One region of the Acidovorax sp. 106 genome, then DNA from elsewhere that is predicted to be linked to it. Evidence: predicted binding sites of a transcription regulator. Region 1 holds the regulator's gene; the other holds the start of a gene.

What was found. The regulator FNR, encoded in region 1, switches genes on or off when oxygen is low (the NO sensors DNR and NnrR bind a similar motif). The targets are predictions, from matches to a motif close to TTGATNNNNATCAA.
Region 2: the regulator FNR is predicted to act here: its motif matches at 3,090-3,103, upstream of cyoA (ubiquinol oxidase subunit II).

What each region holds. Positions count from the first base shown of each region.
Region 1 is NZ_RCCC01000001.1:4,788,761-4,795,859, forward strand. It holds gene C8C98_RS21045 (sulfite exporter TauE/SafE family protein) at 1-417, opposite strand, end outside; gene hemN (oxygen-independent coproporphyrinogen III oxidase) at 426-1,808, opposite strand; gene fnr (fumarate/nitrate reduction transcriptional regulator Fnr) at 1,998-2,720, shown strand; gene C8C98_RS21060 (hypothetical protein) at 2,766-3,059, opposite strand; gene C8C98_RS21065 (FixH family protein) at 3,133-3,420, opposite strand; gene ccoG (cytochrome c oxidase accessory protein CcoG) at 3,466-4,923, opposite strand; gene ccoP (cytochrome-c oxidase, cbb3-type subunit III) at 5,004-5,912, opposite strand; gene C8C98_RS21080 (cbb3-type cytochrome c oxidase subunit 3) at 5,937-6,074, opposite strand; gene ccoO (cytochrome-c oxidase, cbb3-type subunit II) at 6,087-6,719, opposite strand; gene ccoN (cytochrome-c oxidase, cbb3-type subunit I) at 6,736-7,099, opposite strand, start outside.
Region 2 is NZ_RCCC01000001.1:2,345,975-2,353,073, forward strand. It holds gene cyoB (cytochrome o ubiquinol oxidase subunit I) at 1-1,920, opposite strand, end outside; gene cyoA (ubiquinol oxidase subunit II) at 1,929-2,996, opposite strand; gene C8C98_RS10485 (MFS transporter) at 3,273-4,610, shown strand; gene ybeY (rRNA maturation RNase YbeY) at 4,711-5,169, opposite strand; gene C8C98_RS10495 (PhoH family protein) at 5,230-6,180, opposite strand; gene ruvA (Holliday junction branch migration protein RuvA) at 6,267-6,839, shown strand; gene C8C98_RS10505 (trypsin-like peptidase domain-containing protein) at 6,862-7,099, shown strand, end outside.

The DNA.
Region 1 (7,099 bases):
CAAGGGCCTGACACGCGCCCACACTGAGCGACCGGCCTGCTCCACCCAGGCAGGCTGGCGCAACTGAACCATCATCATCAGCCCCCAACCCAGCACAGCAACGTGCATGAGCGTCCACACAGGCCGCAGTGCCATGGATTGCTGGGTGACCCAGGCCAGGCTGTCCATCGCCCAGGCCGCCAAGGCCCCCAGCAGCGAATAGCCCAGCACACGGCCACTGTGAAAAGCCAACTGGCGCAGAACAGAGGGTGCTGCGCTGCGTGGCATCCAGTGCACAGGCTGCTCTGGCGGGAGAGTTCCTGCCACTGAAGCGCCCGCCCCCACCACGGCACCGCAAGGCGCCGAACACATGGCAATGCAGTGGGTACCACCCAGGAGCCCCATCACCAACGCAGTCCAGGCCACGGCACCAGTCATATCGAGTGTCAGATGATGCGAGAGAACTTGGCACGCGTGCGATCAGCCTGCAGGTAGCGATCAAACACCATGGCAATGCCACGCACAAAGAACCACCCCATGGCCGTGACACGCACACCCTCGTCACCGACCTCCACCAGGCCTTGGGTCTGCATGTCCTGGAGCTGATCCAACTCAGCAGCAAAGTAGCGGCGGAAGTCAATCAGCCAAGCCTGCTCCATGGGCTCAATGAGCAACTCTCCTTGGCACATCAAGGCCATGATGGCAGCACGTCGCACCAGATCGTCCCGATTCAGTGCCAAGCCACGGACCACGGGCAAACGCCCCTGGTCGAGGTGGTCGTAGTACTCATCCAGGGTCTTGGCATTTTGGCTATAGGTGGCACCAATGCGCCCAATGGCCGATACGCCCAAGCCAATCAGATCGCAGTCAGGCTGCGTGCTGTACCCCTGGAAATTACGGTGCAAGCGCCCTTGCCGCTTGGCAATGGCCAGGGCATCGGTGGGCAGCGCGAAATGGTCCATCCCCACATACACGTAGCCCGCCTCCAAAAAGGCATCCAGCGAACGCGACAACATGGCCACCTTGGCTCCGCCCGTAGGCAGCTCGGCAGTGATGATGCGACGCTGGGGCTTGAAGCGGTCTGGCAAGTGAGCATAAGCGTACAGCGCAATCCGATCCGGGCGGAGCTGAGCGATCTGGGACAGCGTACGGTCAAAAGATTCAGGGGTCTGGCGTGGCAAACCGTAAATCAAATCCACATTGATGGAATCAAACCCAATGGACCGGGCGGACTCTACCAAAGCAAAGACCTGCTCGGCGGGCTGCACGCGGTGCACGGCCTTTTGTACCTCGGTGTCAAAGTCTTGCACACCAAAACTCAGCCGGTTAAAACCCAACTCGGCCAACAAGGCCAAGCGCTCTGCATTCACAGTCCGCGGGTCCACCTCGATCGAATACTCACCCCCAGGCGCCAGCGTGAAGCTGCGCTTGAGCATAGACATGAGTTCGCGCAAGCCCTCATCCGAGAGAAACGTCGGCGTCCCCCCCCCCAAATGCAGCTGACTGACCACCTGCCCTACACCGCACTGGGCCGTGTGCAGATCAATCTCACGGCTCAGGTAGCGCAAATAGACATCGGCGCGGTCATGGTGTTTGGTGATGATCTTGTTGCAAGCGCAGTAGTAGCATAGCGACTCGCAAAACGGAATGTGCACGTAAAGCGACAATGGCATCGCCTTGGCACCTGTTCCCAGATGCCTCTGCGCCAATGCCAAGGCATATTCCTCTTGGCCAAATGCCTCCACGAAACGGTCTGCCGTGGGGTAGGAGGTGTATCGAGGGCCTGGCACGTCAAAGCGGGTCAGGAGTTCTGGGGTAACTGCGGTCATGGGGATATCCTTGCGTACTAGCTTACTGTGCCGCACCCCTCCTCTTGCGTCCTTGACCTGCATCAAGTGAAGTCATCTCCACAAGAGCGACAATTTGATGCATATCATCTGCTGCTACTCGCAGACCGAGGCATACCGGCCTCCCTCGTCGTGCACGATATGCCCGAACATCAACCAGGTTTCTGTGCCATGAATCCGCTCACCATCAAAGTCGCTTGCTCCAACTGCAACCTCCGCGAGCTTTGCATGCCCGTTGGCCTCAATGACGAACAGCTGCAGCGCATCGACGAGGTGGTGGCCGTGCGCCGCAAAGTCAAGCGCGGCGGCACACTTTTTCGCAATGGCGAAGCCTTCACCTCGCTGTACGCCATTCGCACAGGTTTCTTCAAGACCTGTGTCGCCACTGAGGATGGTCGCGACCAAGTCACGGGCTTTCAAATGGCCGGTGAGATCATCGGCCTGGATGGCATTGTCAATGATCACCATACCTGCGACGCCGTGGCGCTGGAAGACGCCGAAGTCTGTGTGATGCCGTTTGATCGCATTGAAGAACTCTCACGCGAAGTAACGGCACTGCAGCACCATGTGCACAAAATCATGAGCCGCGAAATCGTGCGCGAACACGGCGTGATGCTTCTTTTGGGCAGCATGCGGGCTGAAGAGCGCTTGGCGGCATTCCTGCTCAACCTGGTACAGCGCCTGCATGCTCGCGGCTTCTCTCAATCGGAGTTGGTGCTGCGCATGACCCGGGAAGAAATTGGCAGCTACCTGGGCCTCAAATTGGAAACCGTGAGCCGCACTTTCTCCAAATTCGTAGAGGATGGAACCGTCGAAGTTCGCCAGCGCCACGTACGAATCTTGGACACCGATGCCCTGCGCCGCATCGTGAACAATCAGCAAGCATGCCATTGAGCAACCTGCTTGCAGGGCATGCCCAACGGTAGCTTGCAACCCACATCAAGGGCAAGATGGTGTCTTGCGGCAATCGTCAGGCCGGTCTTGGTCAGGCACAGGGCAGCGGTTGAGTTCAAACGGTGACATGGCCAGCAGCGTGGTCATGGCACCCGACAACATGGTGAGCGCCCAAAAGGCAAAGAACGCCAGGGTGTAAACCCCCTGCCGAGACAACGCCAGCGGCTGTCCAAACCAGTGCAGGTCTTGGGGGTCCACCATGGCAAACACCAACACCTCCAAAGCCCCGGCGACCAAAAAAGCAGGCCAAGCAATCCACATCAAACGCTGTGTCCACATCGTGGTGTCTCCGTATGGTTTTGAGAAGGCGTCGAAGCCTGGGCCTACCGCCATGGAGGCCCTGACCCCGCAACTAGCGGGGCTGGTCTTTGAGTGGTGTCACGGCATGGTTGCGGCCCTTGAGCGCAGGTGCCATGCCGGGCTCCGGATTCTCCAGCCTCTTGTTGATGTCAATGCCTTGCTGGTAGTAGTCTTCAGCAACCACAGGGTCAGGACTGGACACTGCAATCCACAAGGTGACGAAGCCCGCCACTACGACGATCGCGGGGCCTGAGAGCACCAGCCAAACATGGCCAAACTTCCACCAAGGGGCAGCCTGGACGGGTGCGGGTGCGGGTGCTGAAGAGGAAATCGAAGACATAGCAAACTCCATCAAAACGGGTAAAACAGCGAGACCACAGGCTGCTTACCGAGGAACCAAAAAGACAGTTTTTTCCGATACATGGGCGCCACCACCTTCCGCCCCAATCTCAAACGTCACAGGATGCGAACCCGGCGTTGCGGACCCATAGGGCACCTGCAAACGCACCGCCACCCAGCGTGACTGCGCAGGCTCAATGTCCACAGCAGCCTCCGATACGACCTCCAAGCCCTCCAGCCCCTTGGCTGCTACGTGGTAGCGCTGAGGCAACTCCGTCGCATTCATGATCTGGATACGGTAGATGTTCTCCAGCTTACCGCCCGCAACGATGCGAGACAAGGCGGCACGATCCCGCACAACGTCGACCTTCAAAGGCGTTCTGGTCATCAGGCTGGCAAGCATGGCCACACACAAGGTCACCAGCACGGCGCTGTAAATCAACACACGGGGCCGCAACACGCGCCGTAGGATCTGGGACTGCGACCAGCGCTTCACGACGCCATTCTGGGTAGTGAACCGAATCAAGCCACGGGGGTACTTCACCTTGTCCATGACAGTGTTGCACGCATCCACGCACAACCCGCACCCAATGCACTCGTACTGCAGCCCTTTGCGAATATCAATACCCACAGGGCACACCTGCACACACAGCGTGCAGTCGATGCAATCCCCGAGACCCTTCGCCTTGTGATCTACGGTCTTGCTGCGTGGCCCACGTGGCTCACCACGCGCAACGTCGTAGCTGACGATGAGCGTGTCCTTGTCAAACATGGCGCTCTGAAAGCGTGCATAGGGACACATGTACTTGCACACTTGCTCACGCATGAAGCCCGCATTGCCATAGGTGGCAAAACCGTAAAACAACACCCAGAAAATCTGCCAGCTGCCCTGCAAAGCGATCAGCTCAGCGCCCAGCTCGCGGATCGGCACAAAGTAGCCAACGAAAGTGAACCCCGTCCACAGGGCTACTGCAATCCAAACGGCTTGCTTGAAAAACTTTTTCCTGACCTTTTCAAAGGTCCACGGACCGCCATCCAGGCGCAAGCGGGCACTGCGATCACCTTCGATCTTGTGCTCAATCCACATGAAGATTTCGGTGTAAACCGTTTGCGGACACGCAAACCCACACCACAAGCGCCCTGCCACCGCAGTGAACAAGAACAGAGACAGTGCTGAGATGATCAGCAGCCCCGTAAGGTAGATGAAATCCTGCGGATACAGGACCAGACCAAAAATGTAAAAGCGGCGCGCGCCCAGATCGAACAGCACCATTTGGCGCTGCCCCCACTCGAGCCAGGGCAGGCCATAAAACACCAACTGGGTCAGGAACACCATGGCCCAGCGCCACCGGGCAAACAAGCCGCTGATCGAGCGCGGGTAAATCTTCTTCTGCGCCTCGTACAGGGAGACGATCTCAACCTGACTGCTGGAAGCATCGGAGCCAGCTGCCTCGACGGGAGCGATGGGAATGACCTTGCGAGGGGACTCGCTGGGTTGCTTCATGGTGGCGCTCTTTATTTCTTCAAAACTACTCAACCCAAACAACAAAGGGCGGTATCACCCGATACCGCCCCGTACCCAGCTTACTGAGCCTTGTTGTTTGACAAGCCCCAGACATACGAGGCCAGCACCTTGATCTGGGCTTCCGTCAACTTTTCTGCCTGTGCAGGCATCTGGTTGACCTTGCCGTTGTTGATCATGGCCGTGATGGCTGCCTCACCCCAGCCATGCAGCCAGATGTCGTCGGTCAGGTTGGGGGCACCCAGGGCCTGGTTGCCTTTGCCGTCCATGCCATGGCATGCAGCACATGCCGTGAACTTGGACTTGCCCAAAGAGGCGCGCAATGAATCATGGGGGCTGCCCGACAGGCTCAACACGTAGTGCGACAGGTTGCGCACATCTTCAGGCGTGCCAACCGCTGCAGCCATGGGAGGCATGTTGCCAATACGGCCCTTTTGCAAGGTTTCCAGAATCTTGTCTGGAGTGCCGCCGTGCAGCCAGTCGCCATCCGCCAGATTCGGGAAACCCTTGCTGCCGCGGGCATCCGAGCCATGGCATTGCGCACAGTTGTTCATGAACAAGCGCTCGCCAATCGCCTTGGCCTGCGGGTCTACCGCAATGCCCTCAGGGGTCATGGCGGCAAAGCGTGCATACAAAGGCTCCAACTCTTTGTTGGCCTTTGCCACTTCAGCCTCGTACTCGCCCTTCTGGGTCCAGCCCAGCTTGCCAGCCGAACTTCCCAGGCCAGGGTAAGCAGCCAGGTAGCCCAAGCCAAAGATGATGGTGATCACGAACATCCACACCCACCAGCGTGGCAGGGGGTTGTTCATTTCAACCAGGTCTTCGTCCCAAACATGGCCTGTGGTGTTATCGGCCGTTGCCACGACCTTCTTGCGGCCTGCCATCCAAAGCAGTAAGGCGCAGCCGATGATGCCGATCAATGTCAGCGCGGTCACAAAGACCGACCAGAAATTGCTGGTGAAGTCACTCATGGGTTTTTCTCATTCTGGTGGAGTTCATTCTTGCTCAAAGGGCAAGCGAGCAGCTTCATCAAACTTGGCGCGGTTGCGACCCATGTAGGCCCACACCCAGATGCCGATGAAGCAGGCCATCGAAGCCAGTGTGGCCACGATGCGCATGGTGGTGATGTCCATTGCTGCTCTCCTTTACTTGAGCGCGCGGCCCATGACTTGCAGGTAGGCAATCAGCGCATCCAGCTCGGTCTTGCCCTTGACTTCATCCGCTGCGGCCGTGATCTGCGCGTCGGTGTAAGGCACACCCACCGTGCGCAAGGCCTTCATGCGGGGCGCGACATCCGTAGGGTCAATGGTGGTCTTCTCCAGCCAAGGGTAGGCAGGCATGTTCGACTCGGGCACCACATCACGCGGATTGTTCAAGTGGATGCGATGCCATTCATCGCTGTACTTGCCGCCCACACGGTGCAGATCAGGGCCTGTGCGCTTGCTACCCCACTGGAAAGGATGGTCATACACAAACTCGCCAGCCACCGAATAGTGGCCGTAGCGCAGCGTCTCTGCACGGAAGGGACGGATCATCTGCGAGTGGCAGTTGTAGCAACCTTCGCGGATGTACACATCGCGGCCCATGAGCTGCACAGCGGTGTAGGGCTCTACACCCTTGACAGCCTCAGTGGTGGACTTCTGGAAGAACAGGGGCACGATTTCCACCAGACCGCCAATGGCGATCACCAGCAGAATCAGCACGATCATCAGGAAGTTGTTGGTTTCAATCTTCTCGTGGCTGAAACCGGTAGAAGCTTGCTTATTGTTTTGAGACATATTGGCTCCTTAAGGCTCAAGCGTGGGCTGCGTTCACGGCGGGAATCGCCACCTTGACCGAGCGGCCAGAGATTGCAGTGGCCCACACGTTCCAGGCCATCACCAGCATGCCGCCCAGGTACAGCAGACCACCGGCAACGCGGATCACATAGAAGGGGTAAGTGGCCTTCACGCTTTCAACGAAGGTGTAGGTCAGCGTGCCATCGGGGTTCACGGCGCGCCACATCAGGCCCTGCATCACACCGGCAATCCACATCGCAGCGATGTACAGCACGATGCCGATGGTGGCCATCCAGAAGTGCAGTTCAATGGCCTTGATGGAGTGCATCTTTTCGCGGCCAAACAGACGGGGCACCAGGTAGTACAGCGAGCCCATGGAG
Region 2 (7,099 bases), 2.4 Mb from region 1:
GTTGAACGTGTGGATGATCGAAGCCAGCACCACGGCTGCGAACGACACCGCAGCCAGCAGCCACATGTGCCAGATCAGCGCAAAGCCGAACACCAGCGAGAGGCCCGAGATGACCACACCAGCCCCGGTATTGGCAGGCATGTGGATGGACTGGAAGCCGCTGAGCGGGCGTTGGTAGCCGTGCTTCTTCATGTCCCACCAGGCGTCGATCTCATGCACCACGGGCGTGAAGGCGAAGTTGTAGTTGGGTGGGGGCGAGGAGGTGGCCCACTCCAGCGTGCGGCCACCCCAAGGGTCGCCCGTCCAGTCGCGCAGTTGCTCGCGCTTGAGGAAGCTGACCACCAACTGGATCAGGAAGCAGCCAATGCCCGCGGCAATCATGGCTGCGCCAATGGCAGCGATCACGAACCAGATTTGCAGCGATTGGTCTTCAAAGTGGCTCACGCGGCGCGTGACGCCCATCAGGCCCAGCACGTACAGCGGCGTGAAAGCCACCCAGAAGCCCACCAGCCACAGCCAGAAGGAGTACACGCCCCAGGTGCGGTCCAGCTTGTAGCCAAACGCCTTGGGGAACCAGTAGTTGATGCCTGCAAACATGGCAAACACCACGCCGCCGATGATCACGTTGTGGAAGTGAGCGATAAGGAACAGGCTGTTGTGCAGCACGAAGTCGGCGGGTGGCACGGCCAGCAGCACGCCGGTCATGCCGCCGATGGCAAACGTCACCATGAAGGCCACGGTCCACATCATGGGCAGCTCAAAGCGGATGCGGCCCTTGTACATGGTGAACAGCCAGTTGAAGATCTTCGCGCCCGTGGGGATCGAGATGATCATGGTCGTGATACCGAAGAAGGTGTTCACGCTCGCGCCCGAGCCCATGGTGAAGAAGTGGTGCAGCCACACCAGGTACGACAGGATGGTGATACACACCGTGGCGTACACCATGGAGGTGTAGCCAAACAGGCGCTTCTTGCTGAAGGTGGCCACCACTTCGGAGAACACGCCGAAGGCGGGCAGCACCAGGATGTACACCTCAGGGTGGCCCCAGATCCAGATCAGGTTCACGTAGAGCATGGGGTTGCCACCCAGCTCGTTGGTGAAGAAGTTGGTGCCAACATAGCGGTCCAGCGACATCAGCACCAGCGCGGCCGTCAGCACGGGGAAGGAGGCCACGATCAGCGCGTTGGTGCACAGGGCGGTCCAGGTGAAGACGGGCATCTTCATCAGGCTCATGCCGGGGGCGCGCATCTTGACGATGGTGACGATCAGGTTGATCCCCGAGAGCGTGGTGCCCACCCCGGCAATCTGCAGTGCCCAGATGTAGTAGTCCAGCCCCGTGCTGGCGCTTTGTGAGCCCAGGTTGGACAGCGCCAGCCAGCCGGAGGTGGAGAACTCCCCCAGGAACAGCGACACCATCACCAGCACGGCGCCAGCGGTGGTCATCCAGAAGCTGAAGTTGTTGAGGAACGGGAAGGACACGTCGCGCGCGCCGATTTGCAGCGGCACGAGGTAGTTCATCAGGCCCGTGACCAGCGGCATCGCCACGAAGAAGATCATGATCACGCCGTGGGCTGTGAAGATCTGGTCGTAGTGGTGCGGTGGCAGGTAGCCCATGTTGTCGCCAAAGGCCATGGCCTGTTGCAGGCGCATCATCACGGCGTCGGCAAAGCCGCGCAGCAGCATCACCAGGCCCAGGATCATGTACATGATCCCGATCTTTTTGTGGTCAATGCTGCAGATCCAGTCGCGCCACAGCGGGCCCCACAGGCGGAACTTGGTGATGCCTGCCACGACGGCAAGACCACCAAGCACCACGGCAATGAAGGTGGCCAGCACGATGGGTTCGTGCGCCATGGGCACAACGTCCCAGCTCAGGCGGCCCAGCGCCCAGTGGGCGGGAGTTACGTTTTCGGAGGTCATAGCGAGGCTCATTGGCGGATGCTGGCGCCGGAGGTTTGTGCCGGTGCGTTGCGGGTTTCAAGCGCTGCCACCACTTGGGCTGCGTTTTGTGCGTTGCACACGTCCTGGGGCAGGTTCAGGCCTGCTGCGCGCACATAGGCGTCGCCGCCCTGGGCGTCGATGGCCATCATGTGGTGCATGCACATCTTTCCGTCTTCCACACAGCGGTTGAGCACCTTGTCGTACAGGCCATCTTCCACCGACGCAAAGCGTTGCACGGGGTCGCGCTCGCTGGGCTTGGCGAGGTTCAGGTAGGAGCCTTTGTCCAGGGGCTTGCCCTCGGTCTTGGCTTTTTGCACCCACTGGGCAAAGTCATCGTTGCTCAGGCCGTGGAACTTGAAGGTCATGCCAGAGAAGCCTGCGCCGCTGTAGTGCGAAGACATGCCGTTGAACACGCCAGGCTTGTTGATGACGGCGTTCAGCTCGGTCTGCATGCCGGGCATGGCGTAGATCATGCCGGCCAGGTCAGGCACGTAGAACGCGTTCATGGTCGATGTCGCGGTCAGTTTGAACAGAATGGGGCGGTCCACCGGGGCGGCCAGCTCGTTTACTGTGGCAATGCCTTGCTCTGGGTAGAAAAACAGCCATTTCCAGTCCATCGCCACCACTTGCACTTCCAGGGGCTTGACGTTGGCGTCCAGGGGGCGCTGGGCGTCGATGCGGTCCAGGGGGCGGTAGGGGTCAAGCTTGTGGGTGCCGATCCAGGTCAGGGCGCCCAGGGCAATGATGATGAGCAGCGGCACGGTCCAGATCACCAGCTCAAGCGTGGTGGAGTGGTGCCACTCGGGGTCGTAGTCGGCCTCGGTGTTGGCGGTGTTCGACTGGCGGTACTTCCAGGCGAAGAACAGGGTCAGGGCGATCACCGGCACGATGATGATGAGCATCAACAGTGTGGCGGTGATGACCATCTGGCCCTGTTGGGCGGCAATGTCACCGGCCGGGTTGAGTACGACGGCCTTGCTGCAACCGGCCAGGCCGGTGGTCAGGGCGATCGCGGCAAGCCAGGCGGGCCTGCGAGATTCTTTGTTTTTGAGCATGCTAGGGGCGCTACAAAGGGGCGCTTAGGTGTAAACACGAATGGCTGAAGTGTCGAAATGTAGTCTCGCTACCGATTTTGTCGATTGGACATTTTGTCCAACATCAAATGCGAGCCAGTGTTTTCGGCTCTTTGGTCTGGGTTTGATCTGTCGCAGGCGGGTTTGGAGGGCTGGCAATCAGGGTTTTCCTACGCGCAGGGCTAGCGAAAGCTCACTTGTGAGGGCCCTCTGAGGGGTGTAGAACGGAGTGGTGTCAGTTTCTTGAGGAGCGTCAATATGTACAGCCCAGGTTCAGCAGCCCTGCCTGCTCCAGGTTTTGATGGTTCGGTGTCTTTGGCCAACGCCCACACCGATGAGGATGTGACCCCCGGTGAGATCGCGGTGGGGGTGATCATTGGGCGGTCTTCCGAATACTTTGATTTTTTTGTGTTCGGCATTGCCAGCGTGCTGGTCTTCCCCTCTTTGCTGTTCCCGTTCTTGTCGCGGCTGGATGGGACTTTGATGGCGTTTGCCATATTTGCCCTGGCTTTCGTGGCCCGCCCTGTGGGCACCGCCATCTCCATGGCTGTGCAGCGGCGCTGGGGGCGGGGCACCAAGCTGACGCTGTCGCTGTTTTTGCTGGGGGCCTGCACGGCGGGCATGGCGTTTTTGCCCAGCTACGCGTCGGTGGGCTCCAAGGCGATTGCGGCCCTGATCATTCTGCGCATTGGCCAGGGGCTGGCGCTGGGGGGCACCTGGGATGGGTTGCCCTCCCTGTTGGCGATGAGCGCCCCCAAGGAGCGGCGCGGCTGGTTTGCCATGATCGGGCAGCTGGGGGCGCCTGTGGGTTTTGTGCTGGCGGCCAGCCTGTTTGCATATTTGTATAGCAGCCTGAGCGTGGCCGAGTTCCTGGACTGGGGCTGGCGCTATCCCTTCTTCGTGGCCTTTGCCATCAACGTGGTGGCCTTGTTTGCCCGTTTGCGTCTGGTGGTGGGGCAGTCGTATGCCGAATTGCTGCAGCAGCGCGAGTTGCAGCCGGTGAGCGTGGCCCAGGTCATGCGCGATGAGGGGGGCAATGTGCTGCTGGGTGCCTTTGCTGCCTTGTCCAGCTTTGCGCTGTTCCATATCGCCACCGTGTTCCCTCTGTCGTGGATTTCGATGTACTCCGAGCAGTCCATCACCGAGGTCCTCTCGGTACAGATCGTGGGCGCCTTCCTGGCAGCCGCAGCCATCATGCTGTCGGGCTGGCTGGCCGACCGGGTGGGGCGGCGCAACCTGCTGGGCTCGATGGCGGTGCTGATCGGGCTGTTCAGCTTCACGGCGCCGTGGTTGCTGGGGGCCGGCTCTACAGGCAATAACGTGTTCTTGTTGGTGGGTTTTGTGCTGCTGGGCTTGTCGTATGGGCAGGCTTCGGGCACCGTCACGGCCAATTTCTCGGCCCAGTACCGCTACACGGGCGCAGCGCTGTCGGCGGACTTGGCCTGGCTGCTGGGCGCCGGGTTTGCCCCGCTGGTGGCCTTGGGGCTGTCGGCCAAGTTTGGGCTGGGGGCCGTGTCGCTGTACCTGCTGTCGGGCGTGGTGTGTACCCTGGTGGCTTTGCGCATCAACCGGTTGATTGAGCGCAAAGAGGCTTGATGGTGGTGCTGGGTGGGGGCTGCAGCACCTGTGCTGAGCCCCTGACCTCTAAACCCCTTGGCCCCACGACGGGCTCTGCGCTGGGGTTGGGTGTTGGTCTTTATTTAGCGTAAGGGTCGGCAAACCCCAGCTCTTGCAGGATGGCCGTTTCGTAGGCCTCCATTTCGTCGGCGTCCTCGGCGCTGGTCTCGTGGTCCCAGCCCTGGGCGTGCAGTGCGCCGTGCACCAGCAGGTGCGCGTAGTGCTCTTCCAGGCTTTTGTTTTGCTCTTGGGCCTCGCGTTCCACCACGGGTGCGCACAGCACCAGGTCTGCGGTGACGATGGGCTCCTGCGTGTAGTCAAACGTGAGCACGTTGGTGGCGTAGTCTTTTTTGCGGTACTCGCGGTTGAGCTGTTGGCCTTCTTCTGCGCCCACGATGCGCACTGTGATTTCCGCATCGGTGGACAAGGCGTGGCGAATCCAGCGCGTGACCTTGTGGCGGGGCAGGGTGGCGCGGTGTTCTGCCAGGTTGTCAAACTTGCCAAACTGCAAGGACAGAGAGAGTTGGTTGAGTGTCATTTTGGCCTCTGGCGCTTGATATATAAGCGCAAGCAGCTATAAAAATAATAGTAAAAATGCTCAGCTGCGCGCAGTCTGTGCGCGGCGTGGCGCATCGTAGGCGTCCACAATGCGCGCCACCAGGGGGTGGCGCACCACGTCGGCACTGGTAAAGCGTGTGATGGCAATGCCCTTGACCCGCTTGAGCACCCGCTCGGCATCGATCAGCCCGCTCATGGCCCCCTTGGGCAGATCGATCTGGCTCACATCGCCCGTGACCACGGCACGCGCGCCAAAGCCGATGCGGGTGAGGAACATCTTCATTTGCTCAGGGGTGGTGTTTTGCGCCTCGTCCAGGATCACAAAAGCGTTGTTTAGCGTGCGCCCGCGCATGAAGGCCAGCGGGGCGATTTCAATGGCGTTGCGCTCAAACGCCTTTTGCACCTTGTCGTGGCCCATCAACTCGTACAGGGCGTCGTACAGCGGGCGCAGGTAGGGGTCGACCTTTTGGGCCAGGTCGCCGGGCAAAAAGCCCAGGCGCTCACCCGCCTCGACCGCCGGGCGGGTCAGCACAATGCGCTGTACGGCACTGCGTTCTAGAGCATCTACCGCGCAGGCCACGGCCAAGTAGGTTTTGCCTGTGCCCGCAGGGCCAATGCCAAAGGTGATGTCGTGCGAAGCAATGTTCTGCAGGTACAGGCTTTGGGTGGGGGTGCGGCCACGCAGGTCCGCGCGGCGGGTGTTGAGCACGATGGCGCCCTCGGGCGCTTCGATCAGCCCAGAATCGCCCGCCAGCATGATTTGCAGCGTGTCTTCAGGGATGGGCCGCTCGGCCATCTCGTACAGCGCCTGCAACAATTCCATGGCCTGGGTGGCTTTGGCCTTGGGGCCGTCCACCTTGAACTGTTCGTGCCGATGGGCGATGCTTACCTCCAGGGCCACTTCGATGGTGCGCAGGTGCGCGTCCGCCGGGCCGCACAGGTGGGTGAGCCGCGTGTTGTTGTGTGGGGTGAAGGTGTGGCGCAGGATCACGCTGATAATTCCAGTCGGCAAAAGCCAATGACGACAAAAAAGAGCGCGCCGCCTGCCTACGCATGCTGCGGCGCCAAAGGACACCAATGATAGGCAAATTGACCGGCACCCTGCTGGAGAAGAATCCCCCCGAGGTGCTGCTGGACTGCCACGGTGTGGGCTATGAGGTGAATGTGCCCATGAGCACCTTCTACAACCTGCCCGCAGTGGGCGAGCAGGTCAGCCTGCTCACGCAATTCATTGTGCGTGAGGATGCGCAGTTGCTATATGGCTTTGGCACGGCGCAAGAGCGCCAGGCTTTTCGGGAGTTGATCAAAATCTCAGGTGTGGGTCCACGCACGGCCTTGTCCATCCTCTCTGGCATGGGCGTGGCCGACCTGGCCCAGGCCATCACGCTGCAGGAGGCGGGCCGTTTGGTCAAAGTGCCAGGCATTGGCAAGAAGACGGCCGAGCGCTTGTTGCTGGAGTTGAAGGGCAAGATGGGGGCGGATATCGGTACCCCGACCCATGCCGCCAGCGACGCGCAGGCCGACATCCTTCAGGCGCTGTTGGCCCTGGGCTACAACGACAAGGAAGCGGTAGCAGCCCTCAAAGCGCTGCCGCCGGACGTGGGTGTAAGTGACGGTATCAAGCTGGCGCTCAAAGCATTGGCCCGCTAATAATCCAAAAACGGACGCCACCATGGAGCCACCGCATCCGCAGGGTGATCTCCAAAGTAATGGTCTTTGCACAACAAAGGAAACGCAGATGACAATCGGTTCAATCAAACGCTGGACATGTGTACTCACTGCCGTCACAGCGCTAGTCGTGGGCTGTGGCGGCAGCGGCGAGACTGCCCCCGTCGCTAAAACGGATGCGGTTTCCAGCGTGGACAGCCGCGTTCAGCCGGTCAACGCTGTGCAGAAAGTAGAGAGTGTCA